DNA from 2 places in the Exiguobacterium sp. s59 genome. Region 1 is predicted to be linked to the other one. Evidence: predicted binding sites of a transcription regulator. Region 1 holds the regulator's gene; the other holds the start of a gene.
The links. The regulator LexA, encoded in region 1, represses DNA repair genes until DNA is damaged. The targets are predictions, from matches to a motif close to CGAACATATGTTCG.

Region 1 (7,396 bases):
CTTCAAGTGACCAGCGAGTGATGCTGCTTCCGCTGAAACACCTTCCATCAAATCTCCATCTCCGCAAATCCCGAACGTGTAGTGGTCAACGACGTTGAACTCGTCGCGGTTGTAAGTCGCTTCTAAATGCTTCTCTGCCATGGCCATCCCGACAGCCATCGCAATCCCTTGTCCAAGCGGTCCCGTCGTCGCATCTACACCAGCCGTATGACGGTACTCTGGGTGACCAGGAGTCTTCGAGTCCATTTGACGGAATGATTTAAGGTCGTCCATCGACAAATCATATCCAGACAAGTGAAGGAGCGAATACAAGAGCATCGATCCGTGGCCTGCCGAAAGTACGAAACGGTCACGGTTGAACCAGTTCGGGTTTTTCGGGTTATGACGCATTTTGTCTGTCCAAAGTGTAAACGCCATAGGTGCAGCACCCATCGGCATCCCTGGGTGACCAGAGTTCGCTTTTTGGACCGCATCAATTGAGAGCGTCCGGATCGAGTTAATCGCTAATAATTCTTTAGTAGTTGTTTCCACTAATTTCATCCTCTCTGTGTTAAGAAGGTTTTCTACCCGTCATATTTTATCACACTCATTCGTGTGTCACAACTAATTAATTAGTATAACACATTCATTGAAATCGTTTCCTTCAATTGCATGAAATGAACCGAAATCCGTTCGTCTGATGAGCGTTCGTGTATAACAAAAATGCACATCCTATACGAAATAGGATGTGCATTCAGCATCACTCGCCACGATAGCGTTTTTGATCTTCTTTCAATTTCTCAGGCGTGACGTCGTTGCCATCTGGATCCACGACTTTCATGCCCATCATTTGCGACTTGAACGATTGACGGAACGCCTTCAAATATTCTTGGCGTAGGTTTTGTTGCTCGTTCATTTCATCTTGAGACAGTCCTTCTGTCTTCGCTTTGTTGGCGAGGAAATTGATTCGCTCCAATTGTCCTGGTGCTAACATCTGACTCGCCCCCTCTCTAGTGAATTTGTTCTTATACTTTACAAAATCAGAGAGGAAGAATCAAGTTTCAGCAACTGACTGGTGCTCGAGATACCGTCGATTCACGGTCGCTTTCGACACTTCATACCCGAATCCACGGAGCGTTGCCGCAATCTCGGCAAACGTCAACCCACGTTCGCGCAGTTGAATGATCTCTTCAATTGGTACTTCGATTCGATGTCGCCCACCTTGATCGTTGTTCTGAATGTTCCGTTGCGGATTGAATCCGTTGGCAACGGCACGACGCATCCCACGAGAAATTTTAGCGTTGTGAATTTTCCGCTGATATTCTTCAACGACACTGACAATCTCCAACACCATCTTCTCGGCATCGGAAACGACGTAGTCCGATGTCGATTGCATCGTCAACAACCGAACGTCGTGTTTCATTAATGTGTGCAAGATGGCAATCTTGGCATTTCCTCGCCCCAAGCGACTGTCGTCCGTGACAAGCACGGCGTCCAAATCAGACGTCGACACGTGGTCAAGTAAATCAAGCAAGCCCTTTCGATTCACCTCGTACCCACTTTCTTGTTCCGTGATGATATCTATGACTTCTGCCCCTAGTTGCGAAGCCAGTTGCTGTAATTCATCGACTTGCCGACTGAGTGATGTCTCTTGGGTGGACTTGTTCGTCGATACCCGACAATAGATGACGACTCGCATCGCATCACTCCCTTTCATCGCATTCATTCCTTACGATACACAGTTCGAGAACGGTACGCAATGATGAACGATCACTCAGCGGCATACCATTTTGTTTTACGTTCGTTATGCTCTTCTCGCTCCGCCATGATCTGTGCTTCGAGTGATTCTGCCTGGACATACGCGACCTCTTCTTCAATCGTGCGTTCCGATGTGACGACTGGTTCAACCGCTGCCGGTTCCCCCCGCATCTCTCCTGCCAAATAAAAAGCGAACATCCCGACCAAGAGCATTCCGACTAAAATGATTCCGTTGAGTGTATCTTTCATAATTGCATTGCCTCCTGTATAAGAATATATGTTCGTTAGAACGTTTGTTCGTTTATCTGTTCTCATCATAAAACAAGAACCCGTGTTCGGTCAACAGAAAATAACGAACGAATGTTTGTACGCTCATGTGTTCTTGTGTTACACTAGACACATAAAGAATAGGATGCGTTTGCAGGTTATTCGATTACATCGAGGTGAACATAATGAAAAAAATGTCAGCGCGACAACAACAGATTCTTGATTTCATCAAAGATGAAGTTCGAGCAAAGGGATATCCACCTTCTGTTCGTGAAATTGGAGAAGCCGTCGGCCTTGCTTCTAGTTCGACCGTACACGGTCACCTAGATCGTCTAGAAAAACGCGGGTTGATTCGTCGGGACAAGACGAAGCCTCGCGCGATTGAGATTTTGACTGAAGATATGCCGGCAATGGAAGAACAAGAGTCCGTCATGTACGTACCGGTTATCGGGAAAGTTACCGCCGGGACACCGATTACCGCCATCGAGAACGTGGAAGAACACTTCCCGCTCCCGGCACATATCGTTGGTTCAGATAATGTATACATGTTGTCGGTTTCTGGGGATTCGATGATTAACGCTGGGATTTTGGACGGAGACCGCGTGCTCGTCCGCCAGCAGAGCACGGCCGACAATGGAGAGATTGTCGTCGCTATGACCGATGAGGGTGAGGCGACGGTGAAACGAATCTATAAAGAAGCTTCAAAAGTTCGTCTCCAACCGGAAAATGATGAGTTAGAAGCGATGTATTTTGACAATGTTTCGATTTTAGGGAAGGTTATCGGTGTATACCGGACGATTCACTAATGGCTAGTGGCAAGACACATACTCGAACGAATCTCGTGGCAACCGGAGCACTTGCGGTTGCCACGCCTTTTCTTGAAATCGATGTTCCGTTCGCATTGATCATCGGTGCGATTATCGGCACACTCTGGCTCTCCCCGGATCTCGATCTAAAATCAGATGCCTATTATCGATGGGGTCCACTTAAATTGATATGGCTACCTTATGTGAAGCTCATGCCGCACCGCTCGCTCTTCTCGCATTTACCTGGTTTGAGTGATGTGATTCGGATTGCGTACATCGGCTTTCCGCTCATCCTGCTATTACCTTTTACGGCATATGAGGCGGAGATTCGGTCATGGGTGGACGTTCACGGCATGCCGTTCTTTCTAGGACTCGTATTCGCGACGACATTGCATACGGCACTCGACTATACATCGACATTTATAAAAAAAGCATTTTGACCGACGAAAGGACCACCTTCCGACTGATCACGGAAGGTGGTCCTTTATATATATCTGCTTCATCTGAAGCACAACAAAAAGAGCAATGAACGATCCTTCTGAAGAAGGACATCCATTGCTCTTTTGCATACTTCTATTATTAGTAGAGCGTCATGTACTGATCGCGCTCCCACTCCGTTACTTGCATACGGAACATATCCCACTCGATTTCTTTCAATTCGAGGAAATGTTCGCCGATGTGCTCACCGAGTGATTCCATCACGACTTTATCCGCACGAAGGACTTCGAGTGCATCAAAGAGTGTTGCTGGGAGATCGTCGATTCCGTTCGCTACACGCTCTGGCTTGTCCATCACGTAGATGTTGCTGTCGATTGGTTTTGGTGCGTTCAAATCTTTTTCGATTCCGTCAAGACCTGAAGCCAAGAGGGCAGCAAGTGCAAGGTACGGGTTAGCCGCTGGGTCAACCGAACGTACTTCGATACGAGTCGAGAGACCACGTGCTGCTGGAACACGTACGAGCGGTGAACGGTTACGTGCGCTCCATGCAACGTAGCAAGGTGCTTCGTAGCCTGGTACGAGACGCTTGTAAGAGTTCACAGTCGGGTTACATACTGCCGTGAACGCACGAGCGTGCTCCAAAATACCAGCTGTGAATGCGCGAGCTGTGTCTGAAAGTTCCATGTCGCCATTTGGATCGTAGAAGACGTTCGTGTCGCCTTTGAAGAGTGACATGTTCGCGTGCATTCCTGAACCGTTTACACCAAAGAGTGGCTTCGGCATGAATGTCGCGTGAAGACCATACTTCGCAGCAATCGTCTTAACGACGAGCTTGAACGTTTGGATGTTATCTGCCGTTGTGACAGCATCCGCGTATTTGAAGTCGATTTCATGTTGCCCTGGTGCAACTTCGTGGTGTGATGCTTCGATTTCAAAGCCCATGTTTTCAAGTTCGATGACGATTTCTTTACGGCAGTTCTCACCGAGGTCAACTGGTGCCAAGTCGAAGTATCCACCTTGGTCATTGAGCTCAAGTGTCGGACGGCCTGATGCGTCTTTCTTGAACAAGAAGAACTCTGGCTCTGGTCCAACGTTGAACGCTGAGAAGCCAAGTTTTTGCATTTTCTCAAGGTTACGCTTGAGTGTACCGCGTGGGTCACCGCTGAACGGTGTACCGTCTGGGTTATAAATATCACAAATTAAGCGAGCGACTTTTCCGCTGCCATCTGTCCACGGGAAGACAACCCATGTGTTGAGGTCTGGATATAAGTACATGTCTGATTCCTCGATGCGGACGAATCCTTCGATTGACGATCCGTCAAACATCATCTTGTTATCAAGTGCTTTGTCCAATTGGCTAATCGGTACCTCGACGTTTTTAATTGTTCCGAGGATGTCCGTGAATTGAAGACGAATAAAGCGTACGTCTTCCTCTTGTGCGATGCGTTTAATGTCTTCTTTTGTGAACGTTTTTCTGGCCATGGTAAAATGTCCCCTCTCACATTGTGTAATGGTTGATGTGTGCGTCGTTATCGATAAAAACGCGAAAGCTCACCTTGAATGAGCGACGTCTTATTGAAACGGCCGGCTTCTTGAAGCTGTGTTTTCAATAAATGATGTAACTCTTTTTCCGAAACCTTTGGTGCTTCATTGACCGGTGCGGTCGGAGCAGTTGTTTCCGCTTCCTTCTCACCTTCTTGCTCTAACATGTGGCGAATTGCCGCCAAATTAAAGCCTTGGTCAATGTAATCCTTGATTGCGAGTAGACGTTCGACATCATTAAAGGAATAAAGCCGTCGTTTCGATTCCGTCCGACTAGGCGAAATCAGACCCTGTTCTTCATAATACCGAATCTGTCTACCAGTCAGTTGCGTCAGATCTTGGACGATTCCAATCGGAAACAACGGGTTGGAGCGACGAAATTGATCAGCCATCCTTACCCCTCCTTTTCTGTCTCACAATGTGAGAATAATACATGACAACAATCCTGTCAATAGATGTTAAGAAAGTTAACATGACAGAATGGTTACAAATGCGTGTGTTGATTTTGATCGTTGAATTCGACCAATCCTTTGTCGTGTAATTGGCTCAACGCCAACATGAGAGCGACTTTTACGTGAGCATACGTCAGACCACCTTGAACGTACGCTGTATAAGGTGCCCGAAGCGGGCCATCCGCTGATAGCTCGATCGACGAACCTTGAATGAACGTTCCAGCCGCCATAATGACATCGTCTTCGTATCCCGGCATATAGGCCGGGACGGGTAACGCATGTGCGTTTACCGGCGATGCCATTTGGATGCTTTGACAAAATGCAATCATCTTCTCGCGGTCGCGGAACGTCACCGATTGAATCAAGTCCGTTCGAGGAGTCGTATAGTGCGGGTCTGTCTCAAATCCAATCAAAGACAGGAGACTAGCTGTCAAGTGGGCTCCTTTGAGCGCCTGCGCCACAGTGTGAGGGGCCATATAGAAACCTTGATACATCTCCTGAAGCGAATAGAGTGAAGGACCTGCCTCACTACCGATACCTGGTGTTGTCATCCGGAAAGAACAACGTTCAATCAATTCTTTTGTTCCGGCAATATAACCACCCGTTTTCGCCAATCCGCCACCTGGGTTTTTGATGAGAGAACCCGCCATCAAATCTGCCCCGACATGCGTCGGCTCGATCGTCTCGACGAACTCTCCGTAACAGTTGTCGACGAACACATATACGTGCGGATGCGCCGCTTTGATCCGTTCGATCGCGACTTTGATCTCTCCGACAGGAATACTGCGACGATTCGCATATCCTTTCGAACGCTGAATCCCGACGAGTTTCGTCTCCGGACGAATCCGTTCAAGAACGAGGTCGATGTCGATTTCACGATCCTCTTTTAATTCGACGGTATCGTAATGGACACCAAGTTCTTTTAATGAACCACGACCGTCTCCACGGATACCGACGATTTCCTCGAGCGTGTCGTAAGGTTTACCTGTGATATACAGTAATTCGTCACCCGGTAACAGGACACCGAACAAGGCAATCCCAATTGCGTGGGTACCCGAGATGATTTGCGGTCGGCATAATGCGAGCTCTGCTCCGAACACGTCTGCATAAATCGACTCGAGCGTGTCACGACCGAGATCATCATATCCATACCCCGTCGTCGGATTAAAATGAAAATCCGATACTTTGTGCTTTTTAAACGATTCGAGAACACGATACTGGTTGAACTCAGCCGTCTCCTCAATCTTTTCAAAAAATGGTTTCACTCGCTCCTCGGCCTTTTTCACATACGGCGCGAGTGCATCATAATGTTCAATCTTTTCTTGCCACATACTTACACCTCAAATTGTTTTAGCGTCGCATATAGACGCGTGTCTTCTCTCATATAACCGATCAACTCGACCGAGCCGTCATCTAAGAAACTCTCCTCAAGACGATACATCGCCTCTTTCGCCGGGTGATAATGTTCAAAAGCCGTCACCGGTAAGACGACGTGGACTTTTGTCAAAATGTCCGAGATTTTATCTTCGAGTGCACCAATCAACTGTTCGATATCTTCTGGTGCAATTGCCGAGATCAACAGGGGTCCACCGACGAAGTCTTCCGTAAGACGGTCTTTCTTATTATATACCTCGAGTTGTGGGACCTCACTCGCACCGAGTTCTTCCAATACGCCATTCGTCGTATCGATTTGGTTCAAATAATGTGGGTTCGACGCATCGATGACATGAAGGATCAAATCGGCACCGACCACTTCTTCCAAAGTAGAACGGAAGGCGGCAACGAGTTTCGTCGGTAAATCACGGATAAATCCGACCGTATCTGTGATCAGCACTTTCCCACCGCGTGGAAGTTCGAGTTCACGCGTCAAGGGGTCAAGTGTTGCGAACAACTCATCCTGTTCATACGTATCTGCATCCGTCAATCGGTTAAAGATTGTCGATTTCCCGGCATTCGTATACCCGACGAGCGCGACCTGGAATACGCGATTTTCTTTCCGACGTTCCCGGTAGCGATCCCGGTGTGCGACCGTTCCTTCGAGTTGTTTCGTAATCTCATCGATACGACGCTTGATGTGGCGACGGTCCGACTCAAGTTTTGTCTCACCCGGTCCACGTGTCCCGATTCCACCACCGAGTCGCGATAACTGTGTCC
Region 2 (7,396 bases), on a different contig from region 1:
TATACTATCAGTCCGTCAATCAAGCGGTTCCCGGAGCAGCGCCTGATTTTTACGAATTCTATGTGTCTCCTGACTTTACATATACATTAGAGTCGTTCGGGGGCGAACCGCTTTCGTTACATACCATGACGATAGAGCAAGCTATCGATATCGGCGTCCAAGTAGGAGCGATTTATCGAAGAACAGATCAAATTGAACATGGTGTCGAAGGACTCGGGTATTTGATCTGGACGGAAGAAAAGAAGTTGCACGGTAGTTTGAGCGGTGACCTGCATACGTTTGTCCGTGAAGAAGGTGACGAACACTTGGCAGATTACAAAGTGTTGTGTGAAGCGTATCCCGAAATTCAAGACGATGTGGTGGAACATATGCTTCAAGTGGCGACAGAATCGCGAAACGAACGGGTTTCTGTCCTAAGTCTCGTTAACCAAGATGCTTCTCCCGAAAATATTTTATTGAAAGGGGATTGTGTCTGTTTGATCGATCCGTACCCGATCGTCTATGCACCGCGAGGCATGGCAGGGAACTTCATGAATTTATATGAGAGCTATTTTGTCGCACTGTCACAAACGGAGCGCTATCGGAAGCATCGGTTTGATGTATATGAAGACCAGTTGAAAGGCATAGCAACAGGGTTTCTCAAAGGCTATAGTGGCGGAGATAAGTCCGTCATTCGTGAAGTACGAGGAGAACAGCTGCTGCAATTACTCGAGACGGTGTATCTCCATCACCAGTTGTTACGTCAAGAAGAATTGGCGCGAGAGGATATCATTCGTTACGGAGACAAGCCGGCCATCACCACCCGGTTATTCGAGTTGAGTCATTCGCTTAAACAGTTTGCTAGGACATGTTTGGTCGAACGATGATCTCTGTGCCCCAATCATAGACATGGTGCTTGTTTTGTACATTCTGTTAATGTTTTTCTCAACCCGTTTACAAGCCCTCTTTACAGGCGTACACTAAACTCGCTTTTGAACTGATTGGAAAGAAGGAATGTATGATGCAAGACTCACTCTCCACACGTGAGATGTGGCAAAAGGACATCTCGGCCGGGATCACGGTCGGTGTCGTCGCGATCCCGCTCGCCATGGCATTCGCCATCGCCTCTGGGGTCCCACCGGTATACGGGCTCTACACGTCCATCTTCGCTGGGATCCTCGTCAGCCTGTTCGGAGGTTCGACGTTCCAAATCGCCGGACCGACGGGGGCGTTCATCCCGATCGTCTCGGGTGTCGTTCTCGCATACGGGTATGAAGGGTTACTCGTCACGACCGTCCTCGCCGGTGTGTTACTGCTCCTCATGAGCGTACTCCGGGTCGGACGACTCATCCGCTTCATGCCCCGTGCCGTCACGATCGGTTTCACGGCAGGGATCGCCGTCGTCATCTTCGTCGACCAGCTCGATGAGTTGTTCGGGGTCACGTTTGAGAAGGCGCCACATTTTCACGAGAATCTGCTTCGTCTCGGTCAGGCGTTGCCTGACGCATCGATGTGGCCGATTGTCATTGCCGGGATCGGTTTTTTGACGCTTTGGCTCGTACCGAAGCTGCCGTTCCGTTTACCGCTTTTACTCATGGCGATGCTCGTCCCGACGTTCGTCAGTCTCCTCATCCCGGGTGAGGTCGCGACAATCGGAAGTGCCTACGGCGGCATCCCAAGTGGACTGCCAACAGTCAACTGGCTCGCGATCGACGTTGACCTGATCACAACGCTCCTTCCATCCGCATTCGCCATCGCCTTCCTCGGTGCGCTCGAGTCACTTCTTTCGGGAACGGTCGCCGATGGGATGGCGGGAACAAAGATGAAGCCGGACAAGGAACTGTTCGGTCAAGGGCTCGCGAACGTGATCACGCCGTTCTTCGGTGGAATCCCCTCGACGGGTGCCATCGCTCGGACGGCGACGAACATCCAGGCGGGTGCGGTCAGCCGACGTGCCGGTGTCATCCACGGCATTACCGTACTCGTTGCGGTAATCGTTCTCGCACCGTTCGCGAGTTACGTGCCGCTCGCTGCACTCGCCCCGATTTTGATGCGGGTCGCCTGGAACATGTCCGAGCGTCATCACGTGATGGCGATGTTACGTCATCGTTCATCCGAGTCGCTCGTCCTCCTCGTGACGCTACTGTTGACGGTATTCGTCGACTTGGTCGTCGCCGTCGAGGTCGGTGTCATCTGTGCGCTCGCGCTCTTCGCGAAGCGGATGGCAGACACGATTGACGTACGTGAACGGACGGAACGCTACGTCACAAGAGACGGGCAGATCGTCTTCAGTGTCGAAGGACCACTCTTTTTCGGTGCGGTCGAGCTGTTCGAGCACGTCCTCCATCACATTCATCGGGAGCCGAACGTGTTCATCTTCAACTTTCACCGCTGCCCGGTCATCGACGTGACCGCGGTCGAGGAGTTGCGGCGTGTCGTCACCGAGCTGAAAGCGGCCGACCGGCACGTAATCTTCGCGCACTTGTCACCATCGGTCCGTGCGACGCTTGCTCACTATGGGCTACTCGATGGAATTGAGACGTTTGAGACAACCCAGGAAGCGATCGAGGCGTCTTAACGAACGGACAAGATGTCGCCGAACGGGACACGGCGCACTTCGCCATCGAACAGTTCGACTTCGCGCTCGGCGTAATAGATGGCATGGACGTAACCGCGCATGCTTTTTGTCAGGCCGTCCACGAATAGTGTCACTTCGACCTGGTCGCCTTCACGGATGGCGCGTTCGAGCTCGGTCTGCCACAGATAGAGGAGTTGTTCGTCCAAATCGGGCAGCTCGATCTTTTGGATTTGGGCATAATAACGTTTCAGTAGGGCGACGTGCTCGGGCATGAGAAATGGGATCCATTTCAATTCACCCCGGTCACGATAGCGGGTCTTGCTCATGAGGAATCGCCTCCTTGTTTATGTCCGCCAATTAAACGTTGGCGCGTCCGGAGCGGACTGTCTTTTAGTAGGCTCGACGCCGGTCGGATTGTACCGCGACCGAACCGGACGTTCAAACCATCAATCAAATCGAGGAAGTCGAGCCGTTTCGCCTTCGCCCATTCGTCTTCGAAGAATGACAATTGGACATGATCGCTCCGTGGCTCGAGTTTGCCGAGGGCGACCGAGACGTAGCGGACGGCCTCTGTCTCTTCCCAGCCGTCTAAAAATAGCTGCAACAAGATTGGGAGAAACTCTTGCTCGTCCGCTGTGAAGCGGGGGAGCTTCTTTTGTTTACTGAACCCACCCCGGTCACTCGTCCGCGTATAGCGCACCCCGAGATGAATCATCCCTCCGACGAGTCCCGCTTGCCGGGTCCGCATCCCGACCTCGACTGCGATCGCCTGTAAGACGAGCCGGATTGAGGAATACGTTGCATAATCTTTCATGAGCGTGATTCCGTGTCCAATCGACTTCGGTCGCGTCCGTTTCGCACCGAACAAGGAACTCGCCGGCAAGATGGTCGGCGACTCATCGATGCCCCAAGCGTGATGCCAGAGTTCGGCGCCGATGACGCCGAATTTTTCATGCAACACGTCGAGCGGATAACGGGAGAGGTCACCAATCGTGAAGATGCCGAGCCGCTGCAGGTGGACCGCCATCTTCGTCCCGACGCCCCACATCTTTTCGATCGGGGCCGGATGAATCAGTCGCTCGACGTCGTGGAGGAGACACGTGGCGACCCCTTTCTTTTTCGCATGCAAGTCGAGGACGAGCTTGGCGAGGACGTTGTTCGGTCCGATGCCGATCGTCACGGGGATACCCGTATAGCGAAAAATCGTCGCACGCATGAGGTGGGCGACGTGCTCGTCACTTCCGAACAGCCGCTCCGTCCCGGTCATGTCGACGAGCGTCTCGTCAATCGAATAGACGCGAATCGCTTCGGGTGGGGCGAACTGATGGAGGATGTGGATGATTTGAATCGAGACGTTCAAATAATGACTCATTCGCGCCTCAGCGTACAAAACGTCCCGCCGTTCGTGCCACGGAAGGCGGTCGATCTGAAAACGACGCGACCCGGTCTTGATACCGAGCTGCTTCATCTTCGGGGTCGCCGCGAGGACGAGTGCCCCGCTGTCCTGTAGATTCGAGAGGACGACGAGCTTCGTATGGTAAGGATTTTTGTTGCGCGCGGCACACTCGCAACTGGCATAGAACGAGACGCTGTCGATACAAAAGATTCGTCTGCGCATCGTCACCACTCCTTTTTACGAACAAATGTTCTGTTTTTCTCATCGTAACACGGTCTCACGCCGTCTCAAATAGTGAATTGAAAATATTTTTACAAATACTTTTTGAAAATTAACCAAAATTTATAGGTTTTTAAGAATTCAAAAACCAACTTTTAGGAAGTTTTCGTAAAAAAATCTCCGAATTCGTCCGAATTTCGTTATAATAGACGAGTATGTAACAGATGAATTGACAGAAAGATGGAGGCTATTAGTGTGATCCAATTTGTAAAACAATTAACGAATGATCAAAGCCGGCGTTTGAAAGCGTACGAACGACGGGTCGCGCGAATCAACGAATTAGAGACAACGATGCAAGCACTCTCGGATGACGAGATGCGTACATATACGGAGACGCTCAAAGCGCGTCTTTTGGATGGAAAGACAGTCGATGATATCGCCGAAGAAGGGTTCGCCCTCGTCCGGGAAGCATCGGTCCGTGTGCTCGGCATGCGCCATTACGATGTCCAGCTCATCGGCGGGTTCGCCCTTCTCGAAGGGAACATCTCGGAGATGCCGACAGGAGAAGGGAAGACGCTCGTCGCCGCTTTACCGAGTTATGTCAAGGCACTCGAAGGAAAAGGGGTCCACGTCATCACCGTGAACGATTACTTGGCGAGACGTGACGCCGAACAGATTGGCAAAATCCATGACTTCCTCGGGTTGACGGTAGGGTTGAACGTGCCAGATATTGAGCCAGACGAGAAGCGCGCCGCTTATCAGGCAGACATCACGTACGGGGTCGGGACCGAGTTCGGGTTTGACTATTTACGTGACCACCTCGTCGGGAAACCGGAAGAGCGCGTCCAGCGCCCGTTCCATTTCGCCCTCGTCGACGAAGTGGACAGCATCTTGATCGATGAGGCGAAAACGCCGCTCATCATCGCACAAAAGGACCGTTCACATATCCGCTTGAAACAACTCTCGCAACAAGTCATCTCGAGCTTTGAGGATACGGACTATGAAGTCGATTTGGAATCGAAAGCGGCCTCGTTCACAGAAGCCGGGATCACTAAAATCGAAGAGTTGTTCGCCATCGACAACTTGTTCAGCGCGTCGCACCAGGTGCTCTATCACTATCTCGTCCAGGCGCTCCGTGCGAACGTATTGTTCGAGCTCGACGTCGACTATATCGTCCGTGACGACAAGATTGAACTGATCGACTTGTTCACGGGACGCATCATGGAAGGACGTAGCCTCTCGGAAGGATTGCATCAGGCGCTTGAGGCGAAAGAAGGTGTCACAATCACCGAGGAGAACAAGACGACGGCGGAAATCACGATTCAGCACTACTTCCGCATGTATCCGCTCGTCGGCGGGATGACGGGGACGGCACAGACGTCACGTCAAGAGTTCTTGAAGACGTATAACATGGACGTCGTGCAAGTGCCGACGAACCGTGAACGGAAACGGATCGACCATCCGGACCGCATCTTCATGACGATCGAGCAGAAGTATGCGGCCGTGACGGAAAAAGTCGACGAGTTGCATGCGATGGGACGTCCGGTCTTGATCGGGACGACATCGATCGCGCAATCTGAGGCGATCAGTAAACATTTGAAGAAGAAACGGATCAAGCATGACGTCTTGAATGCGAAGACGGTCGCACAAGAAGCCGATATCATCGCCGACGCCGGACAGTTCGGGAAAGTGACGATTGCGACGAACATGGCAGGGCGGGGAACGGACATCATGCTCGATGCGAAGTCGAAAGCGGCAGGTGGACTATTCGTCGTTGGGACGGAGCGTCATGAGTCGCAGCGTGTCGACAACCAGCTTCGTGGACGTTCGGGACGCCAAGGTGACCCGGGGGAGACCGAGTTCTTCGTCTCGCTCGAAGATGAGATTGTGAAACGATATGCCGCACAAAAACTAGAACGCATCGAGAAGAAACTGAAGCCAAACGCGACAGGTGAGGTCTCGTCAAAAGAAGCGATCGATGTGGTGGAATACGCCCAGACGACGATTGAAGGAATCGGCGTATCGATCCGCGACTACTTATTCAAGCTCGATGACGTCTTGAACGAACAGCGGAACATCATCTATACGATTCGCGACCAGGCCGTCAATGCCGATGCGGATGCCATCACGAAAAACGTGCTCAGCATGATGCGTCTCGCCCTCGAGAACAGTATCGACATGCATGTGTCAGACGAACTCGTTCCGGAAGAGTGGCCAGTCGCCGAACTAAAAGAAGATTTGCGTTATTTGACGATGCAAGAGCCGACTTGGTCGAATGACATCGCGGATACGTATGAGTTGAAAGAAGCGTTGAAGGATTGGATGGAAGAGATCATCCAAAAAACAGAAGCGCGCCTTACGCGAGAAGACGTCGTCTTATTCACGAAAGAGTCGCTCCTTCGCGCCCTTGATACGAAATGGACGGATCATTTGACGATGATGAGCGGATTGAAAGAAGGAATCGGTCTACGGAGCTATGCCCAAGAAGATCCAAGTCGTCTCTTCAGCAAAGAAGGGTTGGACATCTTCGAACAGACGTATGTCAACATCGCCCGTGACGTGACGGTAGAACTATGCCAGCTCGACCTGTACTTCGTCGAGACGGCAGAGGAGGAAGTGTAATGTTAGGATTTCGTAAGCGAAAACAAATCGAGACAGGCAAAACGGAAGAAGGGCGTCAGTTGACGCTCGTCTTCGACGATGAGATGGGGATCCCGAAAGAAGATGAGTACGTCTTCCGTTATCATGCGAAACGGCTCCCGGCCCTACTCGACAACCAGCTCTCAATTGAACTATTGAGCGCCGAGTCGCTCGGTCAGGACTTGTCGATTGTTGCGTTGTTCCGCAACACGCTCCCGAGTTCGTTCGAGATCAACGAACTCCCGGTCTTGTTGCTCGACGCGAACAACATGCCGCTCGGACGAAAAGTGTTGGAACGTTCGGCGCTCCCGAACTTCGAGCCGTGGACGAGTAAGCCTGTTTACCTCGATTTTCTTCAGGATGAACTATTTGGCGAGATCGATACGTCCGCACCACTTCGTCTCGTCTTCCAAATGAACCCGATCGACGCGATCCAAGCCATCTCACGCGAGGCGATGGAACAGTTCTCGGCAGAAGCGTGGCAACAAGTGATGCGCACGAACGTTGCGACACCACCGGTCGCGGAAGACGAGTTCAACATGATGCTCGTCGCCGTCGAGCAAGAAGAGACACGTGTCACGACG

Region 2: the regulator LexA is predicted to act here: its motif matches at 4,194-4,207, upstream of KNO91_RS07225 (Y-family DNA polymerase).

The regions. Positions count from the first base shown of each region.
Region 1 is NZ_JACSKG010000004.1:271,706-279,101, forward strand. Features, by position in the region: gene tkt (transketolase) at 1-540, opposite strand, end outside; gene KNO91_RS09545 (DUF896 domain-containing protein) at 740-973, opposite strand; gene KNO91_RS09550 (YneB family resolvase-like protein) at 1,034-1,678, opposite strand; gene KNO91_RS09555 (hypothetical protein) at 1,750-1,986, opposite strand; gene lexA (transcriptional repressor LexA) at 2,190-2,810, shown strand; gene KNO91_RS09565 (metal-binding protein) at 2,810-3,250, shown strand; gene glnA (type I glutamate--ammonia ligase) at 3,390-4,730, opposite strand; gene KNO91_RS09575 (MerR family transcriptional regulator) at 4,778-5,182, opposite strand; gene KNO91_RS09580 (methionine gamma-lyase family protein) at 5,275-6,573, opposite strand; gene hflX (GTPase HflX) at 6,576-7,396, opposite strand, start outside.
Region 2 is NZ_JACSKG010000003.1:250,670-258,065, reverse strand. Features, by position in the region: gene KNO91_RS07240 (hypothetical protein) at 1-866, shown strand, start outside; gene KNO91_RS07235 (SulP family inorganic anion transporter) at 1,001-2,557, shown strand; gene KNO91_RS07230 (YolD-like family protein) at 2,554-2,883, opposite strand; gene KNO91_RS07225 (Y-family DNA polymerase) at 2,880-4,175, opposite strand; gene secA2 (accessory Sec system translocase SecA2) at 4,428-6,794, shown strand; gene KNO91_RS07215 (SLAP domain-containing protein) at 6,794-7,396, shown strand, end outside.